DNA from 4 places in the Rahnella sp. RFA10(1/100) genome. Region 4 is predicted to be linked to each of the others. Evidence: predicted binding sites of a transcription regulator. Region 4 holds the regulator's gene; each other region holds the start of a gene.

Evidence for each region. The regulator CRP, encoded in region 4, controls carbon source genes, mostly activating them, when cyclic AMP is high. The targets are predictions, from matches to a motif close to ATGTGANNNNNNTCACAT.
Region 1: rhaB (rhamnulokinase) is a predicted target of CRP. The motif match lies at 2,593-2,610, and genes of this name have one in related genera.
Region 2: ETV65_RS12560 (iron-containing alcohol dehydrogenase) is a predicted target of CRP. The motif match lies at 2,174-2,191, and genes of this name have one in related genera.
Region 3: serC (3-phosphoserine/phosphohydroxythreonine transaminase) is a predicted target of CRP. The motif match lies at 2,478-2,495, and genes of this name have one in related genera.

The regions. Positions count from the first base shown of each region.
Region 1 covers NZ_SEWR01000003.1:614,989-619,205, forward strand. The annotation lists gene rhaT (L-rhamnose/proton symporter RhaT) at 1-566, shown strand, start outside; gene rhaR (HTH-type transcriptional activator RhaR) at 595-1,467, opposite strand; gene rhaS (HTH-type transcriptional activator RhaS) at 1,551-2,378, opposite strand; gene rhaB (rhamnulokinase) at 2,718-4,202, shown strand; gene ETV65_RS13325 (L-rhamnose isomerase) at 4,199-4,217, shown strand, end outside.
Region 2 covers NZ_SEWR01000003.1:442,988-447,204, reverse strand. The annotation lists gene ETV65_RS12565 (dihydrodipicolinate synthase family protein) at 1-887, opposite strand, end outside; gene ETV65_RS12560 (iron-containing alcohol dehydrogenase) at 931-2,067, opposite strand; gene ETV65_RS12555 (four-carbon acid sugar kinase family protein) at 2,259-3,599, shown strand; gene ETV65_RS12550 (D-threonate 4-phosphate dehydrogenase) at 3,592-4,217, shown strand, end outside.
Region 3 covers NZ_SEWR01000002.1:447,871-452,087, reverse strand. The annotation lists gene aroA (3-phosphoshikimate 1-carboxyvinyltransferase) at 1-1,176, opposite strand, end outside; gene serC (3-phosphoserine/phosphohydroxythreonine transaminase) at 1,281-2,366, opposite strand; gene ycaO (30S ribosomal protein S12 methylthiotransferase accessory factor YcaO) at 2,865-4,217, shown strand, end outside.
Region 4 covers NZ_SEWR01000005.1:14,303-18,519, forward strand. The annotation lists gene ETV65_RS15735 (hydrolase) at 1-53, shown strand, start outside; gene ETV65_RS15740 (YheU family protein) at 50-295, shown strand; gene ETV65_RS15745 (phosphoribulokinase) at 447-1,316, shown strand; gene ETV65_RS15750 (OsmC family protein) at 1,320-1,727, opposite strand; gene crp (cAMP-activated global transcriptional regulator CRP) at 2,090-2,722, shown strand; gene ETV65_RS15760 (YccS/YhfK family putative transporter) at 2,784-4,217, shown strand, end outside.

The sequences.
Region 1 (4,217 bases), on a different contig from region 4:
TGAAAGAAAAAGCATTAGGTATTAAAGCTGAAGAGTTCAATCTGCGTAAAGGGCTGATTCTGGCTGTAATGTGCGGAATTTTCTCTGCGGGGATGTCTTTCGCCATGAGCGCTGCAGTGCCCATGCACGAAGCGGCGCGCGCGCTCGGGATTGATCCGCTGTATGTCGCCCTGCCGAGTTATGTGGTGATCATGGGCGGCGGTGCGGTAGTTAACCTCGGCTTCTGCTTTATCCGTCTGGCAACACGTAAAACCCTCTCTTTGCGCGCCGATATGTCGGTGGCGAAATCCCTGCTGCTTACGAATGCGATCTTCTCCATTATTGGCGGCGTAATGTGGTATCTGCAGTTCTTCTTCTACGCCTGGGGTCATGCCAGCATTCCGGCAGAATATGATTACATGAGCTGGATGCTGCACATGAGTTTCTACGTCTTGTGCGGGGGCATCGTCGGTCTGGTGCTGAAAGAATGGCTCGGTGTAGGCAAAAAACCGGTACGTGTGCTTTGCATCGGTGCGCTGGTGATTATTCTGGCGGCAAATATTGTCGGTCTGGGTATGGCACTGTAAGCGCTGCATCGCTTAATGACCGCAGAATTTATTCTGCGGTCATTGAGGATAAAAGGATTTTACCGGCCTGCTGTGTAAAACGTTGCCGGTAGTCACGCGGCGAAACACCACTTGCCCGACTGAACACCACAGAAAAATAGTTACTGTCATCAAAGCCGCATTCAGCGGCCACATCACTGATTGTCATGTTGCCATAACGCAGCAAACTCATCGCCCGGCAAAGCCTCAGCTGACGTAAATAATGGGTCACACTCATGCCGGTGTGCTGCTTGAACAGCGAACGTAAAGCACGCGGATTAAGCTGATGTTGCAGGCAAAACGTTTCAAGGTGGAAGGGAGCGGCGATATTTGCCCGCAGGGCCATCAGCAATAAATCCAGCTGATGCGCATCCGGTAACGCGCCACTGTCCGGCCGCTGGCGAAAGCGTAATAACAAGAGTGCCAGCTGCATCAGCAGGGCTTCGCTCAGTTGCACCGAAAGCGGCTCCGATTTCATACACTCTTTAGCAAGCTCATCCACTTTATCACGCAAAACTGACATGCCAAGCGTACTCAGCCGCCAGTAACGTTGTTCCTGGCTGACATTCTCGCCCGGCAATAATTGCGACCAGTCGGCCGCCAGCCCGAAACGCTCACGGCAAAACAGCACATTATCCAGTGCCAGTTCGTTGACTGACTCATAGCTATGCCGGTCCCGTGAATTAATATAAAACAGGTCACCGCAGGTGATGGGATAAGGGATATCGTTCCAGACATGCAGACCATTACCGCGCCAGACAATAACCAGTTCATCAAAATCATGGTCATGACTCGGAAAGTCGGCCTGGGGATGGCGTTCAGCCACCACCACCGAATTCATGTCGGTCAGAAAGAAATCATTTTTATTCAATTTCAACGACATATTTGCAATCTCTCACCCGTTTGACGACAAAATAAACGAGGCAGTACTCAGGTAAACATACCGGAAACTGCGAGAGGTGCCGTTTAACGCAACTGATCACGCATGAGTTTTGGCGACACCGAAAATTCCCGACGAAACTGTGTCGAGAAGTGGTTACTGTCACTGAACCCGCAGGCATAAGCGATATCGGTAATGCTTTGATCGCTATGATGTAAACGACGGCGCGCTTCCAGCAACCTCAGCCGGTTAAGATACCGCTGCGGCGTCATGCCAGTGTAATGCTTCATCTGACGATGTAATGTTCGCAGCGCCAGTGAGAAGCGTTCTGCAGCTTCGGTCCAGTTGACTTCCTCACTGTAATGCGACTGGAGCCATTGCAAAAGTTGATTGACCCTGTTTTCCGAGGTATCTCGCAATTGTGGCTGGAAACAATCCTGATAAAGCAGGATCAGCAATTGTAAAAACAGACTTTCACGGGTCGCGATATGTTCCATTTCAACGCTGTCCGGCAGTGCTTCAAGTTGTGTAATGCAGTTCAGCACCTGTGAAAGTACACACGGGCTGAGCTGCCAGTGGATCTGCGACTGATAGTGATGTTCCTGAGGAAGGAAGTGGCTGACGTCCTGAATGAAACGGAACGCCTTTGGTGAGCGGAACAACACATTGGTCAGACGTAAGTTATCAACATTTTCAAACAGATGATGATCACTGGCTCGCACGAAACAGACCGCACCGGCCGTCAGTGTATAAGGGTTGTCGTTAAAGATATGCACACCTGATCCGCTTTCCACCAGCATAATTTCATGGAAATCATGGTAGTGCTCCGGGAATACATCTTGTGGGAGCCGGCGCTCAACCGTCACGGTCAGCTCAGGCGCCGCAAAATAATCATCACCTCTCAGTAACGTCATGTATCACCTCCGGTTCAAAATCACTGTGCTTCGGGGAACAACCCTACCCTGCGGCCTGCTTTCCTGCCTTCAAACCACGGCAGTAAAAGCATCATAAACGGTCATATTTCAAAGATTCCCTCTGCCCTGATGCAGATCTGCGGCAAAGATCACAATCGCTTATGCCGCATTACTCAGCTGCGGATAGCCCTGTTTCAGCCAGCTTTGGAGCATTATGTGATCTGCCTCGCATCTACCTTTTTAATGCTGCCATCCTGCCAAAACCGGTGGCAATCACCGGAAGGTGCCTTTCAGGCGCTCCTCCTACACTGGCCATATCTTCGATAAGGAATGGCCGCTATGACAACTCACCATCTTGCCGCTATTGACCTCGGCGCTTCCAGCGGCCGGGTGATGCTGGCGACATTTACCCGTCAGGATCCCGATCCGGCAGCAACGCTGACATTGAAAGAAATCCACCGGTTTCCTAATAACCTGATCCGCGTTGATGGTCACGATACCTGGGACCTTGATGCGCTGGAAAAACACATTCTTGAAGGGCTGAATCGCCTTGATGCGTCCGGTGTTCAGCTTGACGGTATCGGGATTGATACCTGGGGGGTGGATTACGTCCTGCTTGATGCTCAGGGGCAGCGGGTCGGTTTGCCGGTTGCTTATCGTGACAACCGCACGGAAGGCGTGATGGCGCGGGTGGAACAGCAATTTGGCCGTGAAAATTTGTACCAGAAAACCGGCATCCAGTTCATGCCGTTTAATACACTTTACCAACTGCGTGCATTGAGCGAACAGCAGCCTGACATCGTCAATAAAGCGGCTCACATGCTGATGATCCCGGATTATTTCTTTTACCGCCTCACCGGCAAACTGAACTGGGAATACACCAACGCCAGCACCACGCAAATGCTCAATCTCGCCACCGGTGACTGGGACGAAGACTTGCTGAAACTGGCGGGTGTACCACGCCGCTGGTTACAAAAACCCACCCAGCCGGGTCATTCCCGGGGAGTGTGGAAAAGCCCCCGCGGCCGCAGCGTGCCGGTATTCAGCGTCGCGACGCACGATACTGCCAGCGCGGTGGTTGCCGCCCCGCTGACCCGTTCACACAGCGCCTACCTCAGTTCCGGCACCTGGTCGCTGATGGGCATTGAAAGCCCGCAAGCCTTTAACCATGCTGAGGCACTTCACGACAATATCACTAACGAAGGCGGCATTGATGGCAGCTATCGTGTATTAAGAAATATCATGGGATTATGGTTGTTTCAGCGGGTTTGCCGCGAACTGAACATCCAGGATTTACCGTCACTCATCACGCTGGCTAAAAACGTCACGCCGTTCACTTATCTGATTAACCCGAATGAAGATCGCTTTATCAATCCTCCCTCCATGGTCGCTGCCATTCGTGATGCCTGCCGTCAAACGGGTGATCCGGTACCGGAGTCCCCGGCTGAACTGGCTCGCTGTATTTTCGACAGCCTTGCCATGCTGTACCGCAAAATTGCATTGCAACTTGCTCAGTTACAAGGGGCACCGCTGGAAGATATCCATATCGTTGGCGGCGGCAGCCAGAACCAGTTCCTGAACCAGCTTTGTGCTGATGTCTGTCAGGTACGCGTCAGCGCAGGCCCGGTCGAGGCCTCAACGCTGGGCAATATCGGTTGCCAGCTGATGGCGCTGAACGCCGTCAACGATACCGCTGAATTTCGTCGCATTGTTGCCACGAATTTTGAGCAACACCATTACCTTCCCCGTATTCACGCGGATTTCGCTATTCACTGGCGCCGCTTTCAGGCGCTCTGTCACGCCAATGAGGAACTCGCAGTATGACTTCATCTATCGATC
Region 2 (4,217 bases), on a different contig from region 4:
TAATCGCGCAAATTAAAGGTCTTAATAACGGTCAGGATCTTTTGTGTATCGTCCTGCGTGAATTCGACCGGATACCGGCTTTCACCCACGTTAAAACCGAGCAGATTCACGGCTTTTTTAACCACAGCCGGGGAAAATGCGATGCTGTAAAGATCGGTTCGGATCTGATTGATATCGGCCTGAACGATTTCGGCCGCTGGCGCATTGTTTTCCTGCCAATGGCGGTAAACGGCATTCACCTGAGCAGGAATAATATTGGCGATACCGGAAATACATCCGGCACTGCCTTCGGTGAAACCTTTGTAAATCAGTGAGTCCGGCCCGGTCAGCACATCAAAATCCGCAAACTGACGACTGACCTCATGGAAGCCGTGCAGGCTTTCCCACGAACCGGCGCTGTCTTTAATGCCTTTGATGTTCGGATGGTCGGCCAGCACACGCACGACCTCTGGCGTCAGCGTATTGCCGGTGCGGGCGGGAATATTGTAGAGATACACCGGCACGGTCAGCGCATCGGCCACCGCGCGAAAATGCGCGATCAGTTCCTGCGGACGCAATGCCGCAAACCACGGTGTAATCACTGACACGGCGCGCACGCCGAGTTTTTCAATCTGTTTGCCCAGCCTGAGTGTGTCACGGGTAGAAATCTCGCCGACATGCGACATCACGCCCGTGTCATCCCCTGCGGCTTCAAGACAGATTTCTGTTACCTGAATTTTTTCCTGCTCGCTGAGCATAAAAAATTCCCCGTTGGTGCCGTTGCAGAAAATATTATTACCTGCCTGTTTCTGGCGTTTTACCTGCTGGCGCAATGCGTCGCTATCGAGTTTTCCGTCAGCGGAAAAGGGCGTCACAATCGCGGTATAAACTCCGGTAATGTTATTCATCTTATTCTCTTCACGTCGTTGTCATCGGATACGAAATAAGGGGTTATCTGATGCTGCGGTAAATTTCTTCTATTTGGTTTTTCTCAACCGGCATGGGCACATTTTTAATCAAACGTTGTACCTCTATTGCCCCCTGCGACAAATAGGGAATGTCGTCAGGTGTGATATTCAGCTGGCTTAATTTGACCGGTAAATCCAGGCGATGTACCAGTGCGTCAAAATATTCCACCAGCGCATAGGATTTTTCTTCCTCACTTAATTTCCGGTCAGCGTCCGGAATTAAATCCCAGGCGCGGGCGAATTTACTGACCGCCGACGGTCGTACAAACGCCATGCACGGTGCCAGCAGAATGGCATTCGCAATCCCATGAGGAATGTGATATTTCCCGCCGAGCGGATAGGACATCGCATGCACCATATGCGTACCGGCATGGGCAATCGACGCGCCGCCGTAATAAGACGCCCACAGCATATCCAGCCGTGCTGCCAGATTTCCCGGCTCAGCGACGGCCGTTTCGATACTGGCGAACAGTTTCTTCATGCCGACCAGGGCAAAGTTGTCACTGACCGGACTGGCGATCACTGACGTAAAGCATTCGAACAGATGGCACAGCGCATCAATGCCGGTGGAGGCCGCGATGTGCGCAGGCATACTGGTGGTCAGTTCCGGCACCAGCGCCACATAATCAGGCAGCATCACTGGCGTAATAATGCCGACTTTGGTTTCCTTTTCCGGGATAGCCAGAATCGCGTTTGGCGTGGATTCTGACCCGGTGCCGGCAGTGGTCGGGATCAGCAAAGACGGGGTGCGGCGCTGCGGCTTTTCACCGGCCAGCAGGCTTTCCAGCGTGACGTTTTCATCGCCCGCACAAAGCAGGGAAAGCAGTTTTGCCACATCCAGCACGCTGCCGCCGCCTGCGCCAATCACCAGATCTACGACAGGCTTTTTCAGCGCGCTTAGGATCGCCGTCACGTCATGCTGGCTTGGCTCCGGCGGTACGTTATCAATTACCGTCACCTGACAGCCTGCTTTCTGCATCTGTGCTATCAGCGATTGCACCGGCGGCAGGCCGATAATGTTCTTATCGCTGACCAGCAGCACCTGTCGTTTTCCGGTCAGAAGGTAGCCAATGTCCTGTAATGACTGATAACCGCTGATGATCGTACTGTCTATATTCATGCCTGATTCCTGCCGTCTGAGTCTTTTGTAAGAGTGAGTTCAATCACCAAAGGTCGATATACCTCACATCGTCAGGGCAATTTATAGGCGAAATTGAAGTTGAATAATTTGATGTTGCTCACATATAATCAATCATGATTGAATATAATCACATCCAGTAAGATTAACCCAACCCGATCCTTTACGGAGCCATGATGGCTGAAACACTGACAATCCCGGCGTATCGCACGCCTGCCGCGCTTCTGGTTATCGCTGACGATTTTACCGGCGCGAATGACACCGGCGTGGCGCTTGTCCGCCAGGGGCTGACCGCGCATGTGCAGTTTGATATTCAGACTGAAGTGCAGAGGGGCAGCAGCGCAAGCGCGGTGATTTACAGCAGTGACAGCCGGGCGCTGAGCGCGGCACAGGCGGCACAGAAAGTGACTCTGGCTGTGCAGGCGGGAATGACAGCCATCTCTGGTCAGCATTGGGTGTTTAAAAAAATTGATTCCACTCTGCGCGGCAATTTAGGGGCAGAAACCGAAGCGGCGCTGACGGCGCTCAATTGCCCGCTGGCGATTGTCGCTCCCGCTGTGCCTGCACTTGGTCGTGTGGTGGCGGATGGTAAATGTTACGTCAACGGCCAATTGCTGACTGAAACCGAATTTGCGAGCGATCCGAAAACGCCGGTGCATACCGCCAGCATAGCAGAGCGACTGGCTGAACAGACGTCGCTGAAACAGCACCACGTCAGCCTTGAAGCGTTACGAAGCGGTGATTTGCACAAAGTGATATTTGCTCTTGTGGCGTCCGGCGTCCGCATTCTGATAGCGGACAGCGAGACGCCAGAAGATCTGAAGCTGATTGTTCAGGCCGCTGAAAGCCTGCCATTCAGACCGCTGATGGTGGGGGCTTCGGGTCTTATCCATGCGCTGACCGATGCCGCGTTGCATGACAATGAACATCCTCCGGTGATATCCGGTAAGAAATTGCCGTTGCTGGCAGTGGTCGGTTCGATGAGTGAAATCGCCTTGCAACAGGTGGCCTGCGTAATGCAGCACAGGGCGATTTCGCTGCTGGATATCGATGTTATGCCTTTGTTTTCAGATGAATTTATCGATATACAGCAAACGCTGGTCGCGCAGATTTCTCAAGCGCTGGCGCAGGGCAAACACTGTGTGATCCGCACGTCGCAGGGCGCAGAACAGCGGCACCGGATTGCGCAATTTTGCCAGCAATATGACATCAGCCGCTCGCAGATGGGCGAGCGGATTGCCGCCTTTCTCGGGCAACTGATCCGGCATGTCCTACAGCAGACGCATCCGGGCGGCATTTACCTTACCGGCGGTGATATCGCGCTGGCGGTGGTTCGTGCGCTCGGGGCAAAAGGTTTTGAAATTAAAGGACAAATTGCAGGCTGCGTTCCCTGGGGATATCTGCAAGGCAGTCAGATTCACCGGCTGCCGGTCATGACCAAGGCCGGAGGGTTCGGTACCGAAAGTACGCTACTTGAAGTTTTACGCTTTATTGAGGAGAAGTTGAGTGACTAAAATTATCGCAGTAACGATGGGTGACCCTGCCGGTATCGGCCCTGAAATTATCATTAAAGCGTTGGCTGAAGGTGAGCTTTCCGGCACGAAAGCGGTGGTGGTCGGTTGTGCCGCCACATTCCGCCGTATCCTTGGCTTAGGTATCACGCCTGCAGCGGAACTGCGTATTATCGATGACGTCTCGCAGGCGAATTTCGCGCCCGGTGTGATTAACGTTATTGACGAACCGCTGGCAAATCCTGATGCACTGGTGCCGGGCAAAGTGCAAAAAGAGGCCGGGGATCTGGCTTATCGCTGTGTAAAACGCGCGACAGAACTGGCCATGGCCGGACAGGTGCACGCCATTGCTACCGCACCGCTGAATAAAGAAGCGCTGCATTCTGCCGGGCATATTTATCCGGGACATACCGAACTGCTGGCGAAACTCACTGACAGCCGCGACTACGCGATGGTGCTTTACACCGACAAACTCAAGGTTATCCACGTCAGCACGCATATCGCGCTGCGTAAATTCCTCGATACGCTCAGTCACGAGCGGGTAGAAACGGTGATTCAGATGGCGGATACCTTCCTGCGTCGCGTCGGTTATGAAAATCCACGTATCGCTGTCGCCGGTGT
Region 3 (4,217 bases), on a different contig from region 4:
CGAAAAACACATCGCCATCCGGTGATCATTATAGGTGCCAATGTCGGCAGACCTCAGCGAATGAGGCGGATCAATGCGAATGTAATCTTCGCCCTCTTCCACTGTTGCTCCGACCTTACGCAACTCAGTCGCCATCGCCGTCAGTCGATCAGTCTCTTTAACACGCCAGTTATAAATATTACGTAGCGTCGTCGGACCTTCGGCAAACAACGCCGCAGTAGCAATGGTCATTGCTGCATCCGGAATATGGTTCATATCCATATCAATGCCTTTAAGTTCACCGCGGGTACATTCGATATAATCCTCAGCCCAGTGGATAGTCGCACCCATTTTTTCCAGTACATCTGCAAAACGAATATCGCCCTGCATACTGTTTTTGCCGATTCCGGTCACGCGAACCGTACCGCCCTTAATCGCCGCAGCGGCCAGAAAATAGGACGCAGAAGACGCATCGCCTTCGACCAGATAGGAACCCGGAGACACATACTGCTGACGGCCTTTGATGCTGAATTTCTGGTACCCGTGATTTTCGACGTCAATACCAAAGGTTTTCATCAGGTTCAGCGTGATATCGATATAAGGTTTGGAAACCAGTTCACCTTTAATCTGAATAGTAGTGTCGTTACCTGCCAGCGGGGCTGTCATCAACAGCGCCGTCAGGAACTGGCTTGAAACGCTGCCGTCGACACTGACGTCACCACCACTAAAGCCACCGCGCAGGCGAAGAGGCGGATAGTTTTCCTGCTCAAGGTAATCAATCTGTGCACCGCCCTGACGAAGCGCATCGACCAGATGCCCGATCGGACGCTCTTTCATGCGCGGCTCACCGGTCAGCACCACATCCTGCTCACCCAGGCACAACGCCGCAGCCAGCGGACGCATAGCGGTACCGGCATTCCCCAGAAACAGCTCCAGACCTTTAGCATTGGAAAAAGCCGTGCCCAGACCTTCGATTTCACACTCTGTCCTGGACGCAGATAAATGATGCGTGACGCCCAACTGAGTCAGTGCTGTCAGCATATGGCGCACATCGTCGCTGTCGAGCAGGTTAGTCAGGCGGGTAGTGCCCTGTGCAAAAGCAGCCAGCAAAAGTGCGCGATTAGAAACACTTTTTGAGCCCGGTAAATTGATGCTGCCGTTAACCAGCGCAACAGGTTGTAATGTCAGGGATTCCACGCTTTCTCCAATTCTTTTTTTCATAAAATGACCCCGGACATTGAGCCGGGGTCATTTTTAAGGCTTCTTACTCAAGCATTCTGCGGGCCCGGAAGCCAGCACACTTAACCGTGACGTTTTTCGAATTCAGCCATAAAGTCGGTCAGTGCTTTTACGCCTTCAACAGGCATCGCATTATAAATAGATGCGCGCATACCACCAGCCACACGATGGCCTTTTAATGCATGCAGACCCGCTTCCTGCGCCTGATCAAGGAACAGTTTATCCAGAGAGGCGTCCGCCATCTGGAAAGGAACGTTCATCCACGAACGGTTCGCATCGGCGACAGGGTTGCGATAGAAACCGGTATGGTCAATGGCGCCATACAACAGTTCGGCTTTTGCGCGGTTGCGTTTTTCCATCTCACGCAGGCCACCCTGTTCTTTCAACCATTTGAACACCATGCCTGACAAATACCACGCGAACGTTGGCGGAGTATTGAACATAGAATCGTTCTCAGCCAGAACGGTATAATCGAGGATAGAAGGCAATTCTGTGCGCGCTTTACCCAACAGATCTTCGCGGACGATAACCAAGGTCAGCCCCGCAGGACCGATATTTTTCTGCGCACCGGCATAAATTACCCCAAAGCGGCTGACATCAATCGGGCGGGAGAGGATGCAGGATGAATAATCGGCTACCACGATTTTGTCACCAAAATCAGGCATTTCATCGATAGCGATACCATCAATGGTTTCATTCGGACAGTAATGAACGTAGGCAGAATCTGCACTCAGTTTCCATTCGCTCATTGGCAAAATACCACGTTTGCCATCGATCGTGGCGTTAACGTCAATCACGTTAGGCGTGCAATATTTTTGCGCTTCTTTGACTGCGCTGTGTGCCCAGTAACCACCGTCGATATAGTCAGCGGAGGATTTATCGCCCAAAAGGTTCATAGGTACTGCGGCAAATTGCGCACGTGCGCCACCATGACAGAACAGCACTTTATAGTTCGAGGGAATATTCAGCAGGTCACGGATATCCTTTTCGGATTCTTCAGCCACCTGGATAAATTCTTTGCTGCGGTGACTGATTTCCATCACCGAGGTACCCAGTCCGTGCCAGTTACAAAGTTCCTGTTCTGCACGACGCAACACTTCAGCCGGGATCATTGCCGGGCCTGCACTAAAATTATAAACCTGAGTCATTTCCCCTCACCACTTCTCTGAGACAGCCACATAGTAATCATTAATTTAACGGTTTTATCATCCGGGACAAGCAGTCTGCAACGGTTATTGATCATGAACTGATAAACAGCGATGAGAAGTTGGTCACAAGGTTCATTCCTCCCTGGAAAGCTGATTTTACAGGATTATCTGTTCACACCCGCACCGTGCTCAGCGCCCTCACCCAGGTGATATTCTGGCACCTTGAATAAGCAGCTTTTACACCGACTTTGAAGGATTTAATCAGGCTACACCGATGACAGGCATCGTGAGCATAAGCGTCCTCTAACCATTATACCTGCCGACCTCCCCGGTCCGACATCTTCATGCTGTCTGAAGCAGAGATCCGCCAGTGGTTACCAGATTCGCCGATAAGCTAAGCGCGTTACAACGCGATTACATTCTTAACACGAATACATGGAGCTCATGCGCAAAACCCCGTATCATTGCGCGTTTTTAGCACGCTCAAAAGTGAACTCAATGACCCAAACTTTTATTCCTGGTAAAGACGCGGCGCTGGAAGACTCCATTTCCCGCTTCCAACAAAAACTCACCGATCTTGGCTTTAATATCGAAGAAGCTTCGTGGCTGAATCCGGTTCCCCACGTCTGGTCAGTGCACATTCGCGATCGCGACTGTCCGCTGTGTTTCACCAACGGTAAAGGTGCCAGCAAGAAAGCCGCACTGGCTTCTGCTTTGGGTGAATACTTTGAGCGTCTGTCGACTAACTATTTCTTCGCGGATTTCTATCTGGGCAAAGAAATCGCTAAGGGTGATTTCGTTCATTATCCGAACGAGAAGTGGTTCCCGCTTCCGGAAGACGACAGCCTGCCGGTGGGTATTCTGGATGAGCGCCTGCATGCATTTTATGATGCCGATAAAGAACTGGTGGCCAGTGATCTGATCGACCTGCAATCCGGCAATCCTGACCGTGGTATTTGTGCCCTGCCGTTTACCCGTCAGTCAGATCTGCAAACTGTTTATATTCCAATGAATATCATCGGTAATCTCTACGTTTCCAACGGCATGTCAGCAGGCAACACTGCCAATGAAGCTCGGGTACAGGGGCTGTCAGAAGTCTTCGAGCGTTATGTGAAAAACCATATTATTGCTGAATCAATTAGTCTGCCTGAAATCCCTTCGGAGGTTCTGGCGCGCTATCCTGGTGTGGTTGAAGCCATCGCAAAACTGGAAGAAGAAGGTTTCCCTATCCTTTCTTATGACGCCTCGCTGGGCGGCAACTATCCGGTCATTTGTGTGGTTCTGTTCAATCCGGCTAACGGCACCTGTTTCGCCTCCTTTGGCGCACACCCTGATTTTGGCGTAGCACTGGAACGTACGGTGACTGAGCTGCTGCAGGGCCGCAGCCTGAAAGATCTAGATGTGTTCACCGCACCGACTTTCGACGATGAAGAAGTTGCCGAACATGCCAACCTTGAAACCCATTTCATCGATTCAAGCGGTCTGATTTCGTGGGATATGTTCAAGCAGGACGCCGACTATCCGTTTGCTGACTGGAGCTTCAGCGGTACCACTGAAGAAGAATTTGCGACCCTCATGGCTATCTTCGATAAAGAAGATGCTGAAGTGTATATCGCCGATTACGAGCATCTGGATGTTTATGCCTGCCGTATTATCGTTCCGGGCATGTCTGACATTTATCCTGCTGAAGATTTACTGCTGGCAAATAACAGCATGGGTGCGCATCTGCGTGATCAACTGCTGGCGTTACCAGACAGTGATCTGCCAAAAGAAACCTATCTTGAGATGATCACACAGCTTGATGATGAAGGTCTGGATGATTTTACCCGTGTTCGTGAGCTGCTGGGTATC
Region 4 (4,217 bases):
CGGCCTGGATCGCCCCCTATTTAGAAAATAAGACTAAGGAAAAAACAGAGTGATTATTCCCTGGCAGGAACTGGATCCTGAACTGCTCACCAGCGTGGTGGAATCCTTCGTATTGCGCGAAGGCACCGATTACGGCGAGCAGGAAAGATCGCTGGAACAAAAAGTCGATGACGTGAAACGTCAGCTGAAAAGCGGTGATATTGTGCTGGTATGGTCAGAGTTGCATGAAACGCTGAATATTATGCCACGCGGTCAGTTCCGCGCCGGGCAGGAAGAAGTGCCGCAGGACGGGTAGAGCCGCTCGAAAGCAGGTTGTGACAACCTGTCACTTCGCGAATAAATATGGTAACAATAGGCTTAATTATGCGCAGCACGGCACTACATTTTCAACCACAGAAAAGACCGCGTCACGCCAGCCTGTATCCCCTTTCTGGAGAAAAGCATTTATGTCAGCCAAACATCCTGTTATTGCCGTTACCGGTTCGAGCGGTGCAGGCACCACGACCACCAGCGTGGCGTTTCGTAAAATATTTCAACAGCTTGGCTTACGCGCTGCGGAGCTGGAAGGCGACAGTTTTCACCATTTCACCCGTCCTGAAATGGATGCGGCGATCCGTAAGGCACGCGATCTCGGGCGCCACATCAGTTATTTCGGGCCGGAAGCCAATGACTTTGGTTTGCTGGAAAAAAGCTTTATCGAATATGGCAAAACCGGCACCGGCCGTTCACGTAAGTATTTGCATACTTATGACGAAGCGGTTCCCTATAATCAGGTGCCGGGCACGTTTACGCCATGGCAGGCGTTGCCGGAACCAACGGATATCTTATTCTATGAAGGCCTGCACGGCGGTGTAGTGACAGACAAAATTGATGTCGCCGCCCAGGTCGATTTGCTGGTCGGCGTTGTGCCTATCGTTAACCTGGAGTGGATCCAGAAACTGGTGCGCGATACCGGGGAGCGTGGCCATTCACGTGAAGCAGTGATGGATTCCGTCGTGCGTTCGATGGATGATTATATCAGCTACATTACGCCGCAGTTTTCCCGCACCCACATCAACTTCCAGCGTGTGCCGACTATCGACACCTCAAACCCGTTCGCAGCAAAAGCCATTCCGTCACTGGATGAAAGCTTTGTGGTGATCCATTTCCAGGGACTGGACGACATCGATTTCCCCTATCTGCTGGCAATGTTGCAGGGGTCATTTATCTCGCACATCAAAACGCTGGTGGTACCAGGTGGGAAAATGGGGCTGGCGATGGAGCTGATCATGGCGCCACTGGTGCAGCGCCTGATGGAAGGTAAGAAAATCGAGTAAACTTTATTCCGCTGCAATCACTTCAAAGCTGTGGGTGATGGTGGCCGCTTTACCCAACATCAGAGACACTGAACAGTATTTTTCGGCAGAAAGGCTGACCGCACGTTCAACAATCTTATCGGTCAGATCCTTACCGGTGACGATAAAATGCAGATTGATATGCGTGAACAGACGCGGCGCTTCTTCGCGGCGTTGTGAAGTCAGCTTCACTTCACAATCACGCACGTCATTACGGCCTTTCTGTAAAATAGATACCACGTCAATTGCACTGCAGCCGCCTGCGGACATCAGTAACATTTCCATCGGGCTTGGGGCTTTATCGCCCGCGTTACCATCCATTGAAATCTGATGACCCGACGCTGACTCACCTAAAAAGGTCAGCCCTTCAACCCATTTGACACGTGCGTGCATGAACTATTCTCCCGGTGAATAAACTTTTAGAAATCTGCTCTCAGAGTACCCTTTAGACCAAAATCTGGCAACGTAACCCGATCGCCATCATGCTGAAGCGAGACAACAGAAGACAGCATCTCAAACCTGTGCTACAAACAAAGCCGAAACATACTTTCCAGTAAATTGCGGTGACGGTTTTTGCGGTTTAAGAACAGAACCCACGGTGTTAACAGCAATAAACAGGCTGTTGCACTCCGACATCCGCTTGCAGCATTTCTGGGGAGTTATATGCTGAAAGGGCGCTTTGGATTTGAAGTGCCATACAGGGAACTCTGAGCCCTGTGATTTTGGGCAGCGATAACAACAGAGGATAATAGCTAATGGTTCTCGGCAAGCCACAAACAGACCCGACTCTTGAATGGTTCCTGTCTCACTGTCATATACATAAGTATCCTTCTAAAAGTACGCTGATTCACCAGGGTGAAAAAGCCGAAACGCTTTACTACATCGTGAAAGGGTCAGTTGCTGTCCTGATTAAAGATGAAGAAGGCAAGGAAATGATACTGTCCTACCTTAACCAAGGTGACTTCATCGGTGAGCTGGGACTCTTCGAAGAAGGTCAGGAACGTAGTGCCTGGGTACGTGCTAAAACTGCCTGTGAAGTGGCTGAAATTTCGTATAAAAAGTTCCGCCAGCTGATTCAGGTTAACCCGGATATTCTGATGCGTCTCTCCGCGCAGATGGCCAACCGTCTGCAAGTGACGTCAGAGAAAGTCGGCAACCTTGCCTTCCTCGACGTAACCGGTCGTATCGCTCAAACGTTGCTCAACCTGGCTAAACAGCCTGATGCAATGACCCATCCGGACGGGATGCAAATCAAGATTACCCGTCAGGAAATTGGCCAAATCGTCGGTTGTTCACGTGAAACAGTCGGACGAATCCTCAAAATGCTGGAAGATCAGAGCCTGATCTCCGCACACGGGAAAACGATTGTCGTTTACGGCACACGTTAATCCCTCGAAAATTGGCGCGGCAGAATACTGTCGCGCCTTTTTTATGGGCTAAGCTTTACCCATGACGTTATGGCGAAAACTGTTTTACCATCCTGAAGTGAATTACGCGCTGCGCCAGACGCTGGTGTTGTGCCTGCCTGTTGGCATTTGCTGGCTGTTTGGCAACTTGCAAATGGGTCTGCTGTTTTCCCTCTGCCCGGCCTGCTGTAACATCGCCGGTCTGGATACCCCGCACAAACGCTTTTTCAAACGTCTGATCGTCGGCGGTTCACTGTTTGCCGTGAGCAGCATTCTGCTGCAACTGATGCTGGAAAACTGGTACGTTCCGCTGCCGCTGATCATGCTATCGCTGGCGTTATTGCTCGGCGTTACCGGTGAAATCAGCCCGTTACATGCGCGCCTGTTACCCGGCGCGCTGGTAGCCACTATTTTCACGCTGAGTATGGTCGGTGTGCGCCCGATGTGGCAGGCACCGGTGCTGTTCGCAGCAGGCACAGCCTGGTACGGGGTGTTTAACTGGGTGTGGTTTCGTATTTCGCAAGAACAGCCTATGCGCGAAACGCTCAGCCAGCTTTATCTGCAACTCGCGGATTATTTCGAGGCCAAGTACAGTCTGCTGACGCAACATACCGATCCCGAGACGGCGTTGCCGCCATTACTTACCCGTCAGCAGCAGGTTATCGATCTGATTGCCCTGCTTTATCAGCAATTACACATGCTGCCACAACACGGACATCATCATCACCATAAGCGACTGTTTCAGCTTTTTCAGGTTGCTCTCGATTTGCAGGAGCACATTACCGTCAGCCTGCATCAGCCGGAGGAAGTACAGAAACTGGTTGAGGAAAGCCATGCAGAAGCGGTAATCCGCCGCAATGCGCAGGTGATTTCCACCCGTCTTCGGGTGATTGCCGGCGATATTCTTTATCACCGTTTATCTGAGCGCTTTACCATGGCCAATGAGCTGGCTGCGCTGGAGAAAATCGCCGCGCGTAACCCGGACAATCCGGTTGGCCAGTTTTGTTATTACCATTTCAGCCGCATTGCGCGCCTGCTGCGGACCCAGCGCCCGTTATACCGGCGCGATCTGATGAGCACCCAGCCACGTCTGCCCTTCTGGACTGCGCTAAAAAGCTATCTTTCTTTCAAATCCGTGGCCCTGCGTAATGCCGCGCGTCTGGGCATTATTTTAGCGATTGGCAGCAGCCTGGGGCTGTTCTTCAATTTGCCCAAACCGTACTGGATTTTGCTGACTATCATGCTGGTCAGCCAGAACGGCTATAACGCCACGCGGGTCAGGATCCAGCACCGTGCGCTCGGTACGCTGGCCGGTTTGCTGATTGCTTCAGGATTGTTAAAACTGGCGCTACCGGAAAGCACCACGCTGCTGTGCATGCTGCTGATCACCTTGTTGTCCTATACGGTTTTACGCAAAAATTACGGGCTGGCGATGGTCGGCATGACGGTGACGGCAGTGTATACCCTGCAACTACTG